DNA from 2 places in the Virgibacillus salexigens genome. Region 2 is predicted to be linked to the other one. Evidence: a T-box and tRNA genes for the amino acid it is inferred to sense, from the RefSeq annotation. Region 2 holds a T-box; the other holds one or more tRNA genes.
The links. The T-box of region 2 lies ahead of ileS (isoleucine--tRNA ligase). A T-box ahead of a tRNA ligase gene usually reads a tRNA of that ligase, here a tRNA-Ile.
Positions count from the first base shown of each region.

Region 1: it encodes a tRNA-Ile, which carries the amino acid that the T-box ahead of ileS (isoleucine--tRNA ligase) is inferred to sense. The anticodon was not compared.

Region 1 covers NZ_CCDP010000001.1:1,632,350-1,641,653, reverse strand. The annotation lists gene BN990_RS07465 (BaiN/RdsA family NAD(P)/FAD-dependent oxidoreductase) at 85-1,356, shown strand; gene BN990_RS07460 (hypothetical protein) at 1,440-1,658, shown strand; gene BN990_RS07455 (dicarboxylate/amino acid:cation symporter) at 1,759-2,949, shown strand; rRNA gene rrf (5S ribosomal RNA) at 3,162-3,277, opposite strand; rRNA gene BN990_RS07445 (23S ribosomal RNA) at 3,324-6,242, opposite strand; tRNA gene BN990_RS07440 (tRNA-Ala) at 6,474-6,546, opposite strand; tRNA gene BN990_RS07435 (tRNA-Ile) at 6,566-6,642, opposite strand; rRNA gene BN990_RS07430 (16S ribosomal RNA) at 6,904-8,471, opposite strand; gene BN990_RS07425 (rhodanese-like domain-containing protein) at 8,873-9,181, opposite strand; gene BN990_RS07420 (hypothetical protein) at 9,294-9,304, shown strand, end outside.
Region 2 covers NZ_CCDP010000001.1:2,489,718-2,499,021, reverse strand. The annotation lists gene sigG (RNA polymerase sporulation sigma factor SigG) at 1-618, shown strand, start outside; gene BN990_RS12015 (YlmC/YmxH family sporulation protein) at 740-1,018, shown strand; gene pgeF (peptidoglycan editing factor PgeF) at 1,075-1,884, shown strand; gene BN990_RS12005 (YggS family pyridoxal phosphate-dependent enzyme) at 1,912-2,580, shown strand; gene BN990_RS12000 (cell division protein SepF) at 2,591-3,025, shown strand; gene BN990_RS11995 (YggT family protein) at 3,032-3,298, shown strand; gene BN990_RS11990 (YlmH family RNA-binding protein) at 3,311-4,087, shown strand; gene BN990_RS11985 (DivIVA domain-containing protein) at 4,178-4,681, shown strand; T-box leader at 4,748-4,964, shown strand; gene ileS (isoleucine--tRNA ligase) at 5,011-7,767, shown strand; gene BN990_RS11975 (DUF2975 domain-containing protein) at 8,032-8,511, shown strand; gene BN990_RS11970 (helix-turn-helix domain-containing protein) at 8,522-8,743, shown strand; gene BN990_RS11965 (DUF817 domain-containing protein) at 8,736-9,304, shown strand, end outside.

The sequences.
Region 1 (9,304 bases), 860 kb from region 2:
CTCCTATTTATTACATACCATCAGTAAAAAATTGTTCGTATTAATAGATCATGTTAATATACATACGGAAAGGAATGAAGAAAATTGTCCTATGACGTAATAATAATTGGTGGTGGGCCTTCTGGTTTGATGGCAGCTATTGCAGCTTCCGAATCAGGGGCGAAGACCTTATTAATTGAAAAAGGGAAGAAATTGGGGAAAAAATTAGCTATATCTGGGGGTGGCCGTTGCAATGTTACCAATCGTCTTCCTCAAGATGAAGTGATCAAACATATACCTGGCAATGGCAAATTTTTATATAGTGCATTTTCAGTATTTAATAATTACGATATTATTGATTTTTTTGAAGGACTAAACGTTCCTCTTAAAGAAGAAGACCACGGAAGAATGTTTCCTGTCTCTAATCAATCCAAAACCGTTGTTAACGCCCTTTTAAATCGGATGGATGAGTTACAGGTAGCAATAAAACTTGAAACTCCTGTGAAAGCTATTCATTATGACCAAGCTAACCATACGATTATTCTTCGAGACGGTTCAAAAATAATGACAAAAGCATTGGTTATCGCAGTCGGTGGAAAAGCAGTACCACATACAGGTTCTACAGGGGACGGATATGCTTGGGCTAAAAAAGCAGGACATACTGTGACAGATCTATATCCTACTGAAGTGGCCCTAACCTCTAATGAACCTTTTATTCAAAATAAATCCCTTCAAGGTTTATCCTTACGGGATATAAAACTAACCGTTTTAAATAAAAATCATAAACCTATTGTATCTCATCAAATGGATATGATATTTACGCATTTTGGAGTTTCTGGTCCAGCTGTTCTGCGTTGTTCTCAATTTGTAGTAAAGGAATTACGTAAAGGGCAATCTTCAGTAACAATGCAGCTTGATACGATACCTCAACACAACGAACAAGAGCTATTTAATAAGTTACTGAAATTAGTCGAGGAGCATCCAAGGAAATCTCTAAAAAACTTACTGAAAGGTTGGATACCTGAACGATTGATGGCTTATTTATTTCAACGACATGGCATTACGGACGATGAAAAAGGAAGTTCCATCTCAAAATTAACGATTCGCAATATCATTAAAGACTTTAAACAGTTTACATTTCAAGTTCATGGCTCATTACCCCTTGATAAAGCATTTGTAACTGGAGGTGGTGTATCCATAAAAGAAATCGTACCAAATACAATGCAATCTAAAATCATGCATGGTCTATATTTTTGTGGTGAGATCTTAGATATACATGGATATACAGGTGGTTATAATATTACTTCGGCTCTAGTCACAGGAAGATTGGCGGGACTAAATGCTGCGTTGGAAACAGGTTATTATGCTGGTAGTTGATACTAGGCATTAAATTCAGCAAATGGATTAACCTAATAATGTCTGTTAATCAAACGATAAGGTTTAGAAAGGGTTGGTAAATAATGCAAAAAAACGGAGTATGGTTACCTATTATTGCGTCTGTTGGTGTAGGAGCTGCCACATATTATACCATGACAAAAAACAATCAAAATCTTGGACAAACCATGCAACAGATGATTCCATTCGTTTCCCAAATGACGAATTCAAATAATAGTAGCGGTAACAGTGGAAACACAAGCACAAGTAATTCCCAACAATTAGGACCTTATGGAATGAGCTAAGCAGGCACTAGCGCACCTAAATTTGGTGCGCTTTTAATTTAGTTAGACGAATCGTAATATTTTGTGTAAAATAGGGGGTATTATAAAAGGAGGGGAATCATTGAAAGGACTAGGACTACTACTTAGAATAATTACAGCAATCCTTCTCGGTATTGTAATTGGGTCATTCGCGAATGACTGGCTTATTCGATTATTTGCAACGTTTAACGATATATTCGGTAATTTTCTAGAATTTATTATTCCATTAATTATTATAGGTTTCATTGCACCAGGTATTGGCTCAATGGGACGAGGTGCAGGTAAATTACTTGGACTAACAGGGGCAGTAGCTTATACATCAACCGTTGTTGCTGGAGTAATAGCATTTTTTGTAGCGAAAATCGTCTATCCGACGTTTTTGAGCCAGCAATCCTTACAATCTTTTTCAGATCCTTCCAAGAGCCTTAGTGAAGGATTTTTCCAAGTTGAAATGCCACCCCCAATGGAAATTATGACAGCTTTACTTCTGTCTTTTGTCATTGGTCTTGGTATTGCAACTATTAAAGGCGAAGCATTATATAAAATAACAACTGATTTCCGAGATATTATACAATTAGTTATTGAAAAAGTTATTATTCCTTTACTTCCAATCCATATTTTTGGAATATTTGCCAATATGACGGCAGCTGGTCAAGTGAGTACAATTTTAGCTGTATTTGCAAAAGTATTTGTTATGATTATTATTTTGCATTTACTTTATTTAATGCTTCAATATACATTAGCTGGAACGTTAAGTAAGCAAAACCCAATCAGTATGATAAAACGAATGATACCTGCATATTTTACAGCGTTAGGAACTCAATCTTCTGCCGCTACCATTCCAGTAACTTTAAAACATACAAAAACATTAAAAGTACGAGAAGGAATAGCTGATTTTACAGTTCCTTTACTCGCAAATATACATCTATCTGGAAGTACAATTACGTTAGTAAGTTGTTCTTTAGCTGTCATGTTTTTACAAGGAGAGCCTGGTACATTCTCAGCTGTATTTCCATTTATCTTAATGTTAGGTATAACAATGATTGCTGCTCCAGGGGTTCCTGGTGGTGCAGTAATGGCTGCTATTGGCTTGCTCAAAAGTATGCTAGGTTTTGACGCAACGATGGTATCTTTAATGATAGCTCTATACTTAGCACAAGACAGTCTTGGAACAGCTTGTAATGTTACAGGTGATGGAGCCATCACCTCTATAACGAATTCATTAAGTGGAAAAAAAGGCAGAAATCTTACAGAAGAAAATAACCTAACCTAATCTTGTATTGCTGAATAAACTTTTAAAGTTGTTGAATATATCGAATTAACAATGGCCTCAGTCTTCGTTTTAAGAGTACTGAGGCCATTTGTTTATATGGTTTTTTAAAAATATTGACTTTTACTATTTCAGGCAGAGTTTGTAGGGATAAAATGAATATATTTAGTGTTAGAAAAGCTGTCCGTATAAACATACGAACAGCTTTTAAAATGGCCTGGCGGCGTCCTACTCTTGCAGGGACAAAGCCCCAACTACCATCGGCGCTGGAGAGCTTAACTACTGTGTTCGGCATGGGAACAGGTGTGACCTCTCCGCTATTTGTACCCTAAAAACTAAATAAGAGATCATTCAACGACGTTTCAAAGCCAAATTGGTTAGTTAAGTCCTCGATCGATTAGTATTCGTCAGCTCCACGTGTCACCACGCTTCCACCTCGAACCTATCAACCTCATCATCTCTGAGGGATCTTACTCACTTGAAGTGATGGGAAGTCTCATCTAGAGGGGGGCTTCATGCTTAGATGCTTTCAGCACTTATCCCTGCCACACGTAGCTACCCAGCTATGCTCCTGGCGGAACAACTGGTACACCAGCGGTGTGTCCATCCCGGTCCTCTCGTACTAAGGACAGCTCCTCTCAAACTTCCAACGCCCACGACGGATAGGGACCGAACTGTCTCACGACGTTCTGAACCCAGCTCGCGTACCGCTTTAATGGGCGAACAGCCCAACCCTTGGGACCGACTACAGCCCCAGGATGCGATGAGCCGACATCGAGGTGCCAAACCTCCCCGTCGATGTGAACTCTTGGGGGAGATAAGCCTGTTATCCCCGGGGTAGCTTTTATCCGTTGAGCGATGGCCCTTCCATGCGGAACCACCGGATCACTAAGCCCGACTTTCGTCCCTGCTCGACTTGTAGGTCTCGCAGTCAAGCTCCCTTCTGCCTTTACACTCTGCGAATGATTTCCAACCATTCTGAGGGAACCTTTGGGCGCCTCCGTTACTCTTTGGGAGGCGACCGCCCCAGTCAAACTGCCCGCCTGACACTGTCTCCGAACCGGATTACGGTCCTGGGTTAGAAGGTTCGTACAGCCAGGGTGGTATCCCACGGGTGCCTCCACGTAAGCTAGCGCTCACGCTTCGATGGCTCCCACCTATCCTGTACAAGCTGTACCAACATTCAATATCAGGCTACAGTAAAGCTCCACGGGGTCTTTCCGTCCTGTCGCGGGTAATGTGCATCTTCACACATAGTATAATTTCACCGGGTCTCTCGTTGAGACAGTGCCCAAGTCGTTGCACCTTTCGTGCGGGTCGGAACTTACCCGACAAGGAATTTCGCTACCTTAGGACCGTTATAGTTACGGCCGCCGTTTACTGGGGCTTCGGTTCAACGCTTCGCACCGAAGTGCTAACGCTTCCCCTTAACCTTCCAGCACCGGGCAGGTGTCAGCCCCTATACTTCGCCTTACGGCTTCGCAGAGACCTGTGTTTTTGCTAAACAGTCGCTTGGGCCTATTCACTGCGGCTCCTCGGCAGAGGAGCACCCCTTCTCCCGAAGTTACGGGGTCATTTTGCCGAGTTCCTTAACGAGAGTTCTCCCGCTCACCTTAGGATTCTCTCCTCGCCTACCTGTGTCGGTTTGCGGTACGGGCACCTATGAACTCACTAGAGGCTTTTCTTGGCAGTGTGAAATCCGGAACTTCGGTACTCTATTTCCCTCCCCATAACAGCTTGAAATTGCCGGACGGATTTGCCTATCCGACTTTCTCACTGCTTGGGCGCACGCTTCCATCGGTGCGCTTTCCTTATCCTACTGCGTCCCCCCATCGTTCAAACGCTCATGAGGTGGTACAGGAATATCTACCTGTTGTCCATCGCCTACGCCTTTCGGCCTCGGCTTAGGTCCCGACTAACCCTGAGAGGACGAGCCTTCCTCAGGAAACCTTAGGCATTCGGTGAAAGAGATTCTCACTCTTTTTTCGCTACTCATACCGGCATTCTCACTTCAAAGCGCTCCACCAGTCCTCACGGTCTGACTTCACAGCACTTTGAACGCTCTCCTACCATTGTTCGTAGAACAATCCGCAGCTTCGGTGATACGTTTAGCCCCGGTACATTTTCGGCGCAGAGTCACTCGACCAGTGAGCTATTACGCACTCTTTAAATGATGGCTGCTTCTAAGCCAACATACTGGTTGTCTAAGCAACTCCACATCCTTTTCCACTTAACGTATACTTAGGGACCTTAGCTGGCGGTCTGGGCTGTTTCCCTTTCGACTATGAACCTTATCACCCATAGTCTGACTCCCAAGGCAAAGTAACTGGCATTCGGAGTTTGACTGAATTCGGTAACCCGGTGAGGGCCCCTAGTCCAATCAGTGCTCTACCTCCAGTACTCATCTCCTTGAGGCTAGCCCTAAAGCTATTTCGGAGAGAACCAGCTATCTCCGTGTTCGATTGGCATTTCACCCCTACCCACACCTCATCCCCGCATTTTTCAACATACGTGGGTTCGGGCCTCCAGTCAGTGTTACCTGACCTTCACCCTGGACATGGGTAGATCACACGGTTTCGGGTCTACGACCGCATACTCATTCGCCCTATTCAGACTCGCTTTCGCTGCGGCTCCGTGTCTTCCACTTAACCTTGCATACGATCGTAACTCGCCGGTCCATTCTACAAAAGGTACGCCGTCACCCATAAACGGGCTTCGACTACTTGTAGGCACACGGTTTCAGGTTCTCTTTCACTCCCCTTCCGGGGTGCTTTTCACCTTTCCCTCACGGTACTGGTTCACTATCGGTCACTAGGGAGTATTTAGCCTTGGGAGATGGTCCTCCCGGATTCCGACGGAATTCCACGTGTTCCGCCGTACTCAGGATCCACTCCGGAGGAAATTCCTTTTCGATTACAGGGCTCTTACCTTCTTTGGCGGATCTTTCCAGATCGCTTCATCTAATGAATTTCTTGGTAACTCCAATGGAGTGTCCTACAACCCCAGAAGGCAAGCCTTCTGGTTTGGGCTGATTCCGTTTCGCTCGCCGCTACTTAGGAAATCGCATTTGCTTTCTTTTCCTCCGGGTACTGAGATGTTTCAGTTCCCCGGGTGTGCCTCTCCTATCCTATGTATTCAGATAGAAGTACTGTTCCATTACGAACAGTGGGTTCCCCCATTCGGAAATTCCCGGATCAATGTCTACTTACGACTCCCCGAGACATATCGGTGTTAGTCCCGTCCTTCTTCGGCTCCTAGTGCCAAGGCATCCACCGTGCGCCCTTATTCACTTAACTAGCTATTCAATGAATAAGCGTACTTCTTTATCGCCTTTGCTTAATCCAGCTTCATCAACTAGCGACTAGCGCGACTTCCTTCACCTTTGTGCGATAAGTCAACATTGATTCACTCACGTTCATCATGTCTCCTTTATCTCCGCAGGCTCCGTCCAGTCCGTACGTCGCTGAACAGTTGTTTCAGCTTTCTGATGTCGTTGTTACTCTTATTTAGTTTTCAAAGTACAAAAATGGAGCCTAGCGGGATCGAACCGCTGACCTCCTGCGTGCAAGGCAGGCGCTCTCCCAGCTGAGCTAAGGCCCCGTATATAATATAAAATAGATGGTGGGCCTGAGTGGACTCGAACCACCGACCTCACGCTTATCAGGCGTGCGCTCTAACCAGCTGAGCTACAGGCCCATCTATTTATGTAATATGGAGAAAATTACTCTCTCAAAACTGAACCAAACAACCACGTATGCCCTTCCCGAAGATCCCGTAAGGGATGCTTCAGGGTTCCGTTAGACCAGCTACAGTGCTCAACGACTAGTAAACTTCCTTCGCCTTCGTACGATAAGTCAACAACAATTCGCTACGCTCATTGTGTTTCCTTTATCTCCTTCGGTTCAGTCCAGTTTATACGTCGCTAGACGAGCCCTTTCGCCTTCTTAATATCCTTAGAAAGGAGGTGATCCAGCCGCACCTTCCGATACGGCTACCTTGTTACGACTTCACCCCAATCATTGGTCCCACCTTCGGCGGCTGGCTCCAAAAGGTTACCTCACCGACTTCGGGTGTTACCAACTCTCGTGGTGTGACGGGCGGTGTGTACAAGGCCCGGGAACGTATTCACCGCGGCATGCTGATCCGCGATTACTAGCGATTCCGGCTTCATGCAGGCGAGTTGCAGCCTGCAATCCGAACTGAGAATGGTTTTATGGGATTTGCTTGACCTTGCGGTTTCGCTGCCCTTTGTTCCATCCATTGTAGCACGTGTGTAGCCCAGGTCATAAGGGGCATGATGATTTGACGTCATCCCCACCTTCCTCCGGTTTGTCACCGGCAGTCACCTTAGAGTGCCCAACTCAATGCTGGCAACTAAGATCAAGGGTTGCGCTCGTTGCGGGACTTAACCCAACATCTCACGACACGAGCTGACGACAACCATGCACCACCTGTCACTCTGTCCCCGAAGGGAATGCCCTATCTCTAGGGGTGTCAGAGGATGTCAAGACCTGGTAAGGTTCTTCGCGTTGCTTCGAATTAAACCACATGCTCCACCGCTTGTGCGGGCCCCCGTCAATTCTTTTGAGTTTCAGCCTTGCGGCCGTACTCCCCAGGCGGAGTGCTTAATGCGTTAACTTCAGCACTAAGGGGCGGAAACCCCCTAACACCTAGCACTCAACGTTTACGGCGTGGACTACCAGGGTATCTAATCCTGTTCGCTCCCCACGCTTTCGCACCTCAGCGTCAGTTACAGACCAGAGAGTCGCCTTCGCCACTGGTGTTCCTCCACATCTCTACGCATTTCACCGCTACACGTGGAATTCCACTCTCCTCTTCTGTACTCAAGTCCTCCAGTTTCCAATGGCCATCCACGGTTGAGCCGTGGGCTTTCACATCAGACTTAAAGGACCGCCTGCGCGCGCTTTACGCCCAATAATTCCGGACAACGCTTGCCCCCTACGTATTACCGCGGCTGCTGGCACGTAGTTAGCCGGGGCTTTCTGGTTAGGTACCGTCAAGGTGCCGCCCTATTTGAACGGCACTTGTTCTTCCCTAACAACAGAGTTTTACGATCCGAAAACCTTCATCACTCACGCGGCGTTGCTCCGTCAGACTTTCGTCCATTGCGGAAGATTCCCTACTGCTGCCTCCCGTAGGAGTCTGGGCCGTGTCTCAGTCCCAGTGTGGCCGATCACCCTCTCAGGTCGGCTACGCATCGTTGCCTTGGTAGGCCGTTACCCTACCAACTAGCTAATGCGCCGCGGGCCCATCTGTAAGTGACAGCCAAAAAGGCCGCCTTTCAACTTCTTGGCATGTACCAAAAAGTGTTATCCGGTATTAGCCCCGGTTTCCCGGGGTTATCCCAGTCTTACAGGCAGGTTGCCCACGTGTTACTCACCCGTCCGCCGCTCGTTCCACAGGCATCACTCCCGAAGGAGTTCTGCCTGCTTCCCGCGCTCGACTTGCATGTATTAGGCACGCCGCCAGCGTTCGTCCTGAGCCAAGATCAAACTCTCCAATAAAGTTTGTTTATGATTAAACACCGTTAATCATTCTTCTTAGCTTCTCCAGAAGTTGCCTTCTGGTTGTTTTATAGAAATAACAGGTTACCTGTTTTTCTTGACATACTGGTTGTTTTGTTCAGTTTTCAAAGAGCAAATTTCTTTTTTTAGCGCAACTTTTACATTGTATCACTTGCATTAAAACTTGTCAATGATTTCATTGCGTAAAATTTGAGAGATGAACTCTGTCGAATTAGCTTATAACCAACAACTTCATCACTGGAATAAATATTATAGCATGTATCCCATTAATCGTCAATAGTCTATTTTTTTTGCCAAAAAACAATAACACTTTTTTTGACAGCAAAAAATATTATATATTTGTAACAGAAAAAAGTCAATCCTTTTTTCTGTTACATTTTTCAGCTGCTAACGTCACCTTTCCATTCAAGCATTCCACCAGCCATATTATAAACCCTATATCCATTATCTTGTAGAAATGAAGCAGCTTTCATACTTCTTCTTCCAGAACGGCATACCATTACGTAATCTTTGGATTTATCTAATTTATTTACAGCTTCAGGAATCTCTTGTAGCGGAATATGTTTTGCCTGTTCAATCTTTCCTTGAGCTACTTCTTCATCTTCCCTAACATCTATAACTTCTATATTTTTATCGTTTTCCAGTTTTTCTTCCACTTCTTGGGGGCTTAATTCTTGAATTGTATTCATCTAGAACCACTCCTTAACTAGTACATTCAATTTTAATAATAAGCTGTAGAAGGATAACATGCAACTTTCCTACACACACTAATAATAACAAACGATAATGGAGAGGTACATGATGAAAAAAAT
Region 2 (9,304 bases):
CAGCGCTTTAATAATCGCGGAGAATATGTCGATGACCTGTTTCAAGTAGGTTGTATCGGACTAATGAAATCCATAGATAATTTTGATTTATCCCATAATGTGAGATTTTCCACTTATGCTGTTCCAATGATTATTGGGGAAATCAGAAGGTACCTGAGAGATAATAATCCAATTCGAGTCTCTAGATCTCTACGAGACATTGCTTATAAAGCTTTACAAGTTAGAGAAAAACTTATAAGCAAAACATCAAAAGAACCAACACCAATGGAAATAGCTGAAGAAATGGGAATCCCTCATTCAGATATTGTATTTGCATTGGATGCTATTCAAGATCCAGTATCTTTATTTGAACCCATTTATAATGATGGCGGCGACCCTATTTATGTAATGGATCAGATAAGTGATGATAAGGATAAAGATTCAACATGGCTTGATAAACTATCATTAAAAGAAGGGATGTATCAATTAAACGAACGTGAAAAAGATATATTAAATAAACGGTTTTTTCAAGGGAAGACACAAATGGAAGTTGCCGATGAAATTGGTATCTCCCAAGCGCAAGTATCTCGTTTAGAAAAAGCCGCAATTAAACAAATGAATAAGCAAATGTTCGAATAACACTTATTTTATAAGTACGAGACAATAGGGAAGAAAATTCACTCTTTCCTATTGTTTTTTTGTGTTCCATGAAAGATTGACTTTCAAGCGCATATATATAAAGTAAGGTGAGGTGAATAACATGATAAAATTATCCGAGTTACAAATTAAAGAGGTTATTATTATCGATAGTGGCAGAAGGCTAGGTCATATTAGCGATTTAGAGATTGATACGAATAATGGTAGAATCCTTGCTATCGTAATTATTCCTAAGGATAAGAAAAGTGGTTTATTTGGTAAGTCAGAGGAGTTCGTTATCCATTGGAATCAAATTGTTCGAATTGGTTCAGATGTTATCCTCGTAAAGGATGTAGAGAAACCGAAATTATATAATGAGCCAATCGTACAAGAAAGAAAATAAAAATACCTAAATCTGTGGTAAAATAGATCAATAAGTAACTTCAGGGAGGAATAACGTTGAAAGATGCCTTTATTAGACAACATGAGACATGTTTACATATCGAAAAATGGCAGCAATTACATCCCAAATTAGTTGCTGGTTTTACCACAAGAAACGGTGGTGTCAGCTCCGCCCCTTATCAATCTTTAAATGGAGGGTTACATGTCAATGATGATCCGTATCATGTCCTGACCAATCGAGAACGTGTAGGTGAACATTTAGGCTTTCCACTAGATAAGTGGGTTTGCGGGGAACAGGTACACCAAACAAATATTAAAGTTATTGAAGACACGGATAAAGGAAAAGGAGCCTCTGAACTATCGACCGCAATTCAAGGAGTAGATGGGTTAATTACAAATAAGACAGATATACTATGCACAGCTTTCTTTGCTGATTGCGTTCCTTTGTTCTTTTATGATCCAAAAACGTCCTTTGTTGGTATTGCTCATGCTGGTTGGAAAGGGACAGTCAATCAAATTGGAGTTGAAATGGTAAGCGCGTTAAAACAGCAAGGTGTGATATCCAGTAATTTAATGGTGGCAATTGGACCATGTATAACGAAGAATTATTATGAAGTAGATCAACACGTCATTAATCATATTCCGCTAGAGTGGAGAGAGAATGCTGTTTCTTCTAGAGAAGGAGGTCGATATTTGCTTGATTTAAAACAGTTAAATATAGATATCCTTTTACAAGCTGGGGTTTTACGTAATAATATAGATGTAACCAATTACTGCACATTTCGTGATGAAGACTTATTTTTTTCACATCGAAGAGATCATGGAAGAACAGGTCGAATGTTAGGATTTATTGGCTTTTCTTCATGATTATACGAGGGAGGAGAATTGGGAACAATGGATGTAGCAACAAATCTAGAACAAATCCAGCAGAAAATTAGACAGGCATGTCTGAATACTAGCCGAAATCCAGAAGATATTACAATAATTGGTGTGACAAAATATGTTACAATAGAGCGAACAAGAGAAGCAATTGAGGCTGGGGTTACGAATCTTGGTGAAAATCGTCTAGAAGGTTTTCAGCAAAAATACGATTCTTTTCAAGATAAAGCCATTTGGCATTTTATTGGGACATTACAATCTAGAAAAGTAAAAGATGTTATTCAGCAAATTGATGTATTGCATTCCTTAGATCGTATTTCCTTAGCAAAAGAAATCAATAAACGAGCAGAACGCAAAATCGACTGTTTTGTACAAGTGAATGTAAGTGGTGAATCATCAAAGCATGGACTTGCACCAGACGAAGTAGCTAATTTTATTAAGGAAATCGAAAAATATCCTCACGTACGCGTCATTGGTTTGATGACAATGGCACCTCATATTAAAGATGAAGATCGCTTGCGTTCGATATTCAAACAACTAAAAAAGTTACAATTACACATTCAGGATAAACAGCATGCTCACGCACCTTGTATGTATTTATCGATGGGAATGAGTAATGACTATCAGTTGGCAATTGAAGAAGGTGCCACTCATGTTCGAATTGGAACAAATTTAGTAGGGTGAGGTGAACGAAATGAGTATTAAAAATAAGATTAAGAATTATTTTACGATGGATGATGAGTATGAATATGAATATGTTGATGTAGATGAATTTGATAACGAGCAACAGCAGTCTTCATCAAAAGAGAAGCATAGAAATGTCGTCAACTTGACCAGTATGCAAAATCCTACATCTAAAGTCGTACTGTGCGAACCAAGAACGTATAATGAAGCTCAAGAAATTGCAGATAACATTGTTAATCGCCGAGCGGTAGTCATTAATTTACAACGCCTTGACAGTAATCAAGCAAAACGAATCGTGGATTTTCTTAGTGGTACCGTATATGCTGTAAATGGAGATATCCAGAAACTTGGAGCACAAACGTTTCTTTGTACTCCGGATAATGTGAATGTTTCTGGTACCATTACAGATGCATTCTCAGAAGATGAATATGAAAAAGGATGGTAGCAGCAGATGTTTGAATTATACCGTATATTAGATTTAGCGTTTGTGATTTATAGTTACGCGTTAATTGTTTATATTTTTATGTCTTGGTTCCCTGGAGCACGTGAGTCCTCATTTGGAGAAATGTTAGGCAAAATATGTGAACCATATTTAGAGCAATTCCGTAAGTTTATTCCACCACTTGGTATGATTGATTTATCTCCAATTGTAGCGATATTTGTATTGTATTTAGCTAGAATGGGGTTAGGTCAATTTTTCCAAATGTTTGTTTTCTAGAGGGTACATAGGATGGATATATATCAGCATTTTAGAAAAGATGAAGAAGCTTTCATAGACCAGGTTTTTTCTTGGCGAGAGCAAGTATCGAAATCTTTTCAGCTTAAACTAACCGACTTTCTTGATCCACGTGAACAGCAGATTGTGGACATGCTGATGGGGACAAAGGAATCAGATATTCAGGTCATGTTTTTCGGTGGAAATCCACATACCGAAAGAAAACGTGCAATTATTGCTCCCTTTTATGAACAGATTGCAGAAAAAGATTTTCAATTGACGATGTTACAGACCAAGTTTCAAAGTAAATTTGTTAGTCTGACCCATCGCGATGCAATGGGAGCTTTTCTATCTTTAGGAATAAAACGAAAAAAGCTTGGTGATATTTTAGTAGAAGATGGTATTATCCAAATTGTTGTAGCTGAAGAAATTGCAGCTTATGTGATGGCAAATCTAAATGCAATAAAAAAAGCAACGTTACAATTAGAGGAAAAACCTTTAGACTTCCTACAGGTTAAGCAGCTAAATTGGGAAGAAACGGAAAGTACGGTTTCTTCTTTGCGATTGGATACTATCGTTAAAGAAATTTATCGTATTTCTAGAAAAGATGCTGCGGAATATATAAAAAAAATGTATGTAAAAGTGAATTTTAAAGTTGTAGAAGATGGGAAATTCCAATTGCAAGAAGGGGATTTAATTTCATTAAGAGGAAAAGGAAGAAGTAAGGTCGTAGAAGTGAGAGGAAAAACAAAAAAGGACAAGCTAAAACTTACAACTGCAATCTTAAAATAAATTGCAGGACTTAGCAGATATTTGTCGAATAGACATGGTAGGATGTGATGATTCGTTCTTTGATCTAAATTAAAATAGGAGGTGGCTATCGTGCCATTAACACCATTAGATATTCACAATAAAGAATTCACAAGAAGCTTTCGTGGATATGATGAAGATGAAGTAAATGAATTTTTGGATCAAGTAATTAAGGATTATGAAATGGTCATTCGCGAGAAAAAAGACCTACAAGAACAAGTCGATCATTTAAATGAAAAGCTTGGTCATTTTACTAATATTGAGGAAACATTGAATAAATCCATATTAATTGCTCAAGAGACTGCTGAGGAATTAAAAGGAAGTGCCTCAAAAGAATCGAAATTAATCATTAAAGAAGCAGAAAAAAATGCAGACCGTATTATTAATGAGGCATTAACCAAATCGCGTCGGATATCGATGGATGTAGAGGAATTAAAAAAGCAAGCAAAAGTATTCCGTACACGATTAAAAATGCTTGTTGAAGCCCAATTAGACATGATCGATACGGACGATTGGGACCAGCTATTTGATACTGAGCTTGGTGAGGACTTAGATTTAGTTGAAAATGAGTCATAAGCCTTGACGGTTGTTGATATTTTACATATAATTCATAAACAGATAGCTTTACTAAAACAAAATTGTTTAAAAGCAAAGATAGAGCCAGTATAGAAGTGTTAAACTGTTAAGCGAGCTAGGGTATGGTGAAAGCCTGGTACAGATACGCTTTTAGAATATCACTCTTGAGCTTTCATTATGAAAGTAGTAGTAATGAACGGTTATTCACGTTACGAATGCTAAGTGGATTTGACAGGTATGTCAAATTTATAAGGGTGGTACCGCGAGCCTTCTCGTCCCTTTTGGGGATGAAGAGGGCTTTTTTTGTTTAATTCAAAGGAGGAATTAATATGGAGTATAAAGATACATTACTTATGCCAAAAACAGGCTTCCCTATGCGAGGGAATCTGCCGAATAAAGAACCGATACGACAGGCTGCATGGGAAGAAAATAATATTTATGAAAAAAGTTTAAATCGAACAAAAGGCCGTCCGCTATTTATTCTTCACGATGGACCACCATATGCAAATGGAGATTTGCACATTGGTCATGCATTGAATAAAATTTTAAAAGACTTTATTACCCGTTATAAATCAATGAGTGGTTATTATGCTCCATATGTTCCAGGATGGGATACACATGGACTGCCAATTGAAACGGCATTAACGAAGAATAAAAAAATTAAACGTAAGGAATTGAGTATTGCTGAATTTCGTAAGTTATGTGCGGAGTATGCATTAAGTCAAGTAGATAATCAACGAGAACAATTCAAAAAATTAGGTGTCCGCGCAGATTGGGATAACCCATATATTACGCTTACCAAAGATTATGAAGCTGCCCAAATTAAGGTTTTCGGGGAAATGGCTAAGAAAGGATATATTTATAAAGGCTTAAAACCGGTATATTGGTCTCCTTCTTCTGAATCAGCACTTGCTGAAGCAGAAATCGAGTACCATGATAAACGGTCCCCTTCTATTTATGTTTCCTTTGAAGTAACCGAAGGAAAAGGATTACTAGAAGATGGAGAAAAATTCATTATTTGGACAACAACGCCATGGACGATCCCTGCAAATTTAGGTATAAGTGTTCATCCTGATTTGGATTATGCAGTAGTTGCAGTTGGAAGCGAAAAGTATGTTATTGCTCAAGCACTCATAGAAACGGTAGCAGAAACGCTCGAATGGCAAAATCCTGAAGTAGTTAAAACATTTAAAGGTGAAGAAGCAGAGAAAATTGTGGCAAAACATCCATTTTACGATCGAGAATCTCTTGTTATGTTAGGAGACCATGTAACTACAGATGCAGGTACAGGTTGTGTACACACAGCACCAGGGCATGGGGAAGATGACTTTTATGTATCGAAGCGCTATGGGATTGATGCATTATGTCCAGTGGATGAAAAAGGTGTATTTACCGACGAGGCACCAGGTTTTGAAGGTCTATTCTATGATACCGCAAATAAAAATGTATCAGAAAAACTAGAAGAAGCAGGTGCATTACTAAAGCTTGCATTTATTACACACTCTTATCCACATGATTGGCGTACCAAGAAACCAACCATATTCCGAGCAACATCGCAATGGTTTGCCTCTATAAAGGATTTTAGACAAACCATTTTGGATGAAATTAAAGCAATTAATTGGTACCCGCAATGGGGAGAGACACGGCTATATAATATGGTAAGAGATCGAGAAGATTGGTGTATTTCTCGTCAGCGTACGTGGGGAGTACCAATCCCAGTATTTTATGCAGAGGATAAAACACCAATTATTACAGATGAAACGATTACGCATGTGTCCAACTTGTTTAAGGAACATGGATCTAATATTTGGTTTGAATGGGAAGCAAAGGATCTGTTGCCAAAAGGATATACTTCCGAGCATAGTCCAAACGGCAACTTCACAAAAGAAACAGATATTATGGATGTATGGTTTGATTCTGGCTCTTCACATGAAGCAGTATTGTTAGGTAGGGAGGATCACTATCGACCAGCGGATGTGTATCTAGAAGGTAGTGACCAATATCGTGGATGGTTTAATTCTTCTCTGTCTACATCAGTAGCTGTAACAGGAAAATCACCTTATAAAACGGTTATAAGTCATGGGTTTACCCTGGACGGTAATGGTCGAAAAATGAGTAAATCATTAGGGAACGTTATTCGTCCTGCAAAGGTTCAAAAGCAACTTGGTGCTGATATTTTACGTTTATGGGTCTCTTCTGTAGACTATCAAGCAGATGTTCGGATTTCGGATGATATATTAAAGCAAATTTCAGAAGCTTATCGAAAAATTCGTAACACAATCAGGTTTATGCTAGCAAACTTGGCAGATTTTGATCCGAAGCAGGATCGTGTTCCAAATGAAGAATTAGAAGAAGTAGATAAATATATGCTTCATCGCCTGAAGAAATTAGTAACAGAGGTTCGTAACAACTATGATAATTATGAGTTCTCACCTATCTTTCACCAAATTCATAATTTCTGTGCGGTTGATCTTAGTTCATTCTATTTAGACTTTGCAAAAGATATTTTATATATTGAGGCTGCGAATAACCAGCGTAGACGTAGTATTCAAACAGGATACTTTGAAATCGTTACTGCGCTTGTAAAATTATTAACACCGATTATTCCTCATACAACTGAAGAAATATGGGAATATATTCCAGGTGCAGAAGCTGAAAGTGTTCAATTAACGGATATTCCGAACCCTGAAGAAATGTCAACGTTTAATGATACAGCTGAAAACTGGGATCATTTCATGCAAGTTCGTGACGATATCTTAAAAGCGTTGGAAGAAGCTAGAAATGAAAAGGTAATTGGAAAATCTCTTGAAGCAAAATTAACCATTGTTCCAAAAGATGAACAAACGAAAACCATCTTATCATCGATGGATCAGCTTCATCAGTATCTCATTGTTTCACAAGCAGATATTAGTGAAAATGCATCTAATACGAAAGCTTATGAATATGTTGATGTAGCTGTTGAAAAGCATCCTGGTGAAACCTGTGAACGTTGCTGGGTATCTTCTAATACCGTTGGGGAGGATGAAGCACATCCTACCTTATGTACGCGTTGTGCAACAGTTGTAAAAGAGCATTATCAACAATAAATCTTCTGATCTAGGATCATGAATTGCGATACAAAAAGCCCCCTGAATTATTGTTTTACAGGGGGCTTTTTATGTTTCGTTGATACATACGCAAGTAATAAATGGCATCGAACAGTTTTAGTTATGAACAATGCTTTTCGATTTATTGAATGCAATAAATATAAGTAAAGCAATAAAATAATAATGAATTTAGATAATTATTTATTGTAAAACGATAAATATATTGGTAAAATTGAATTGACGATAACTAAGCGAGGTGCTTTTATGAAACGAGAAACACTCTTCTTAAGGGTAGTTGTATTTATTCTTGGAATTCCGATTCTTGGTTTGTGTATAGTTGGATTACCTAGATTAGCCCAAATATATAATTCATGGCTCCCTGAGTTGGCTTATCTACAATATCCTTTACTTATTGTTTTGTATGCTACGGCAATTCCTTTTTTCTTTGCTCTGTATCAGACATTAAAACTTTTAACTTACATTGATAAGAACAAAGCATTTTCGGAATTATCGGTGATGGCCTTGAAGAATATAAAGCACTGTGCAACTACAATCAGTGCCTTGTATGTATTAATTATCCCAATTTTATATCTAATGGCAGAGATAGATGACGCTCCAGGTATTGTTTTGCTCGGCTTGGTGATCATTTTTGCTTCCATTGTTATTGCGGTCTTTGCTGCTGTTCTTCAGAAGTTGTTAAAGAATGCCATAGAAATAAAATCAGAAAATGATTTAACGGTCTGAGGTGAATAACATGGCGATTATAATTAATATTGATGTGATGTTGGCGAAACGAAAAATGAGTGTAACAGAACTATCTGAACGGGTTGGTATTACAATGGCTAATCTTTCTATTTTGAAAAATGGAAAGGCAAAAGCGGTTCGAATATCAACTTTAGACGCAATTTGTAAGGCATTAGAATGTCAGCCTGGAGATATTTTAGAATACCGAAGAGATGAAGATAGTCATGATTAATAAAATTGGGACACTTAACATGAAAAGAAAGGGAAAAATCGTTATAGCTCTACAGCAACTTATTCGTTTTGGGTGGCAACAGGCCATGTCTTGTTTATTTCCTGTCGTTATCTTTGCCTCTTTAGCTTTGACGCAAGTCATTCCACTTCCTTTTCTCCCAAGGTATGACTGGTTACTCCTGATCTGTTTACTAATGCAGTGGTGGATGGTGTATTCCGGGCTAGAAACCAAGGATGAACTAAAGGTGATTACATTGTTTCACGTTATTGGACTTGCGCTTGAACTTTTTAAGGTGCATATGGGTTCCTGGTCTTATCCAGAGGAGGGGTATGCCAAGATTTTGGGGGTGCCTTTGTACAGTGGATTTATGTACGCAAGTGTAGCAAGTTATCTTTGTCAGGCATGGAGGAGGCTAGAGGTTGAACTGGTTAGATGGCCATCGTTTTTGATAGTTGTACCGCTGGCAGCTGCGATTTATTTGAATTTTTTTACCCATCATTATTGGTTTGATATTCGTTGGGTTCTATCTGGTCTTGTAATTATCGTTTTTTGGAAATCATG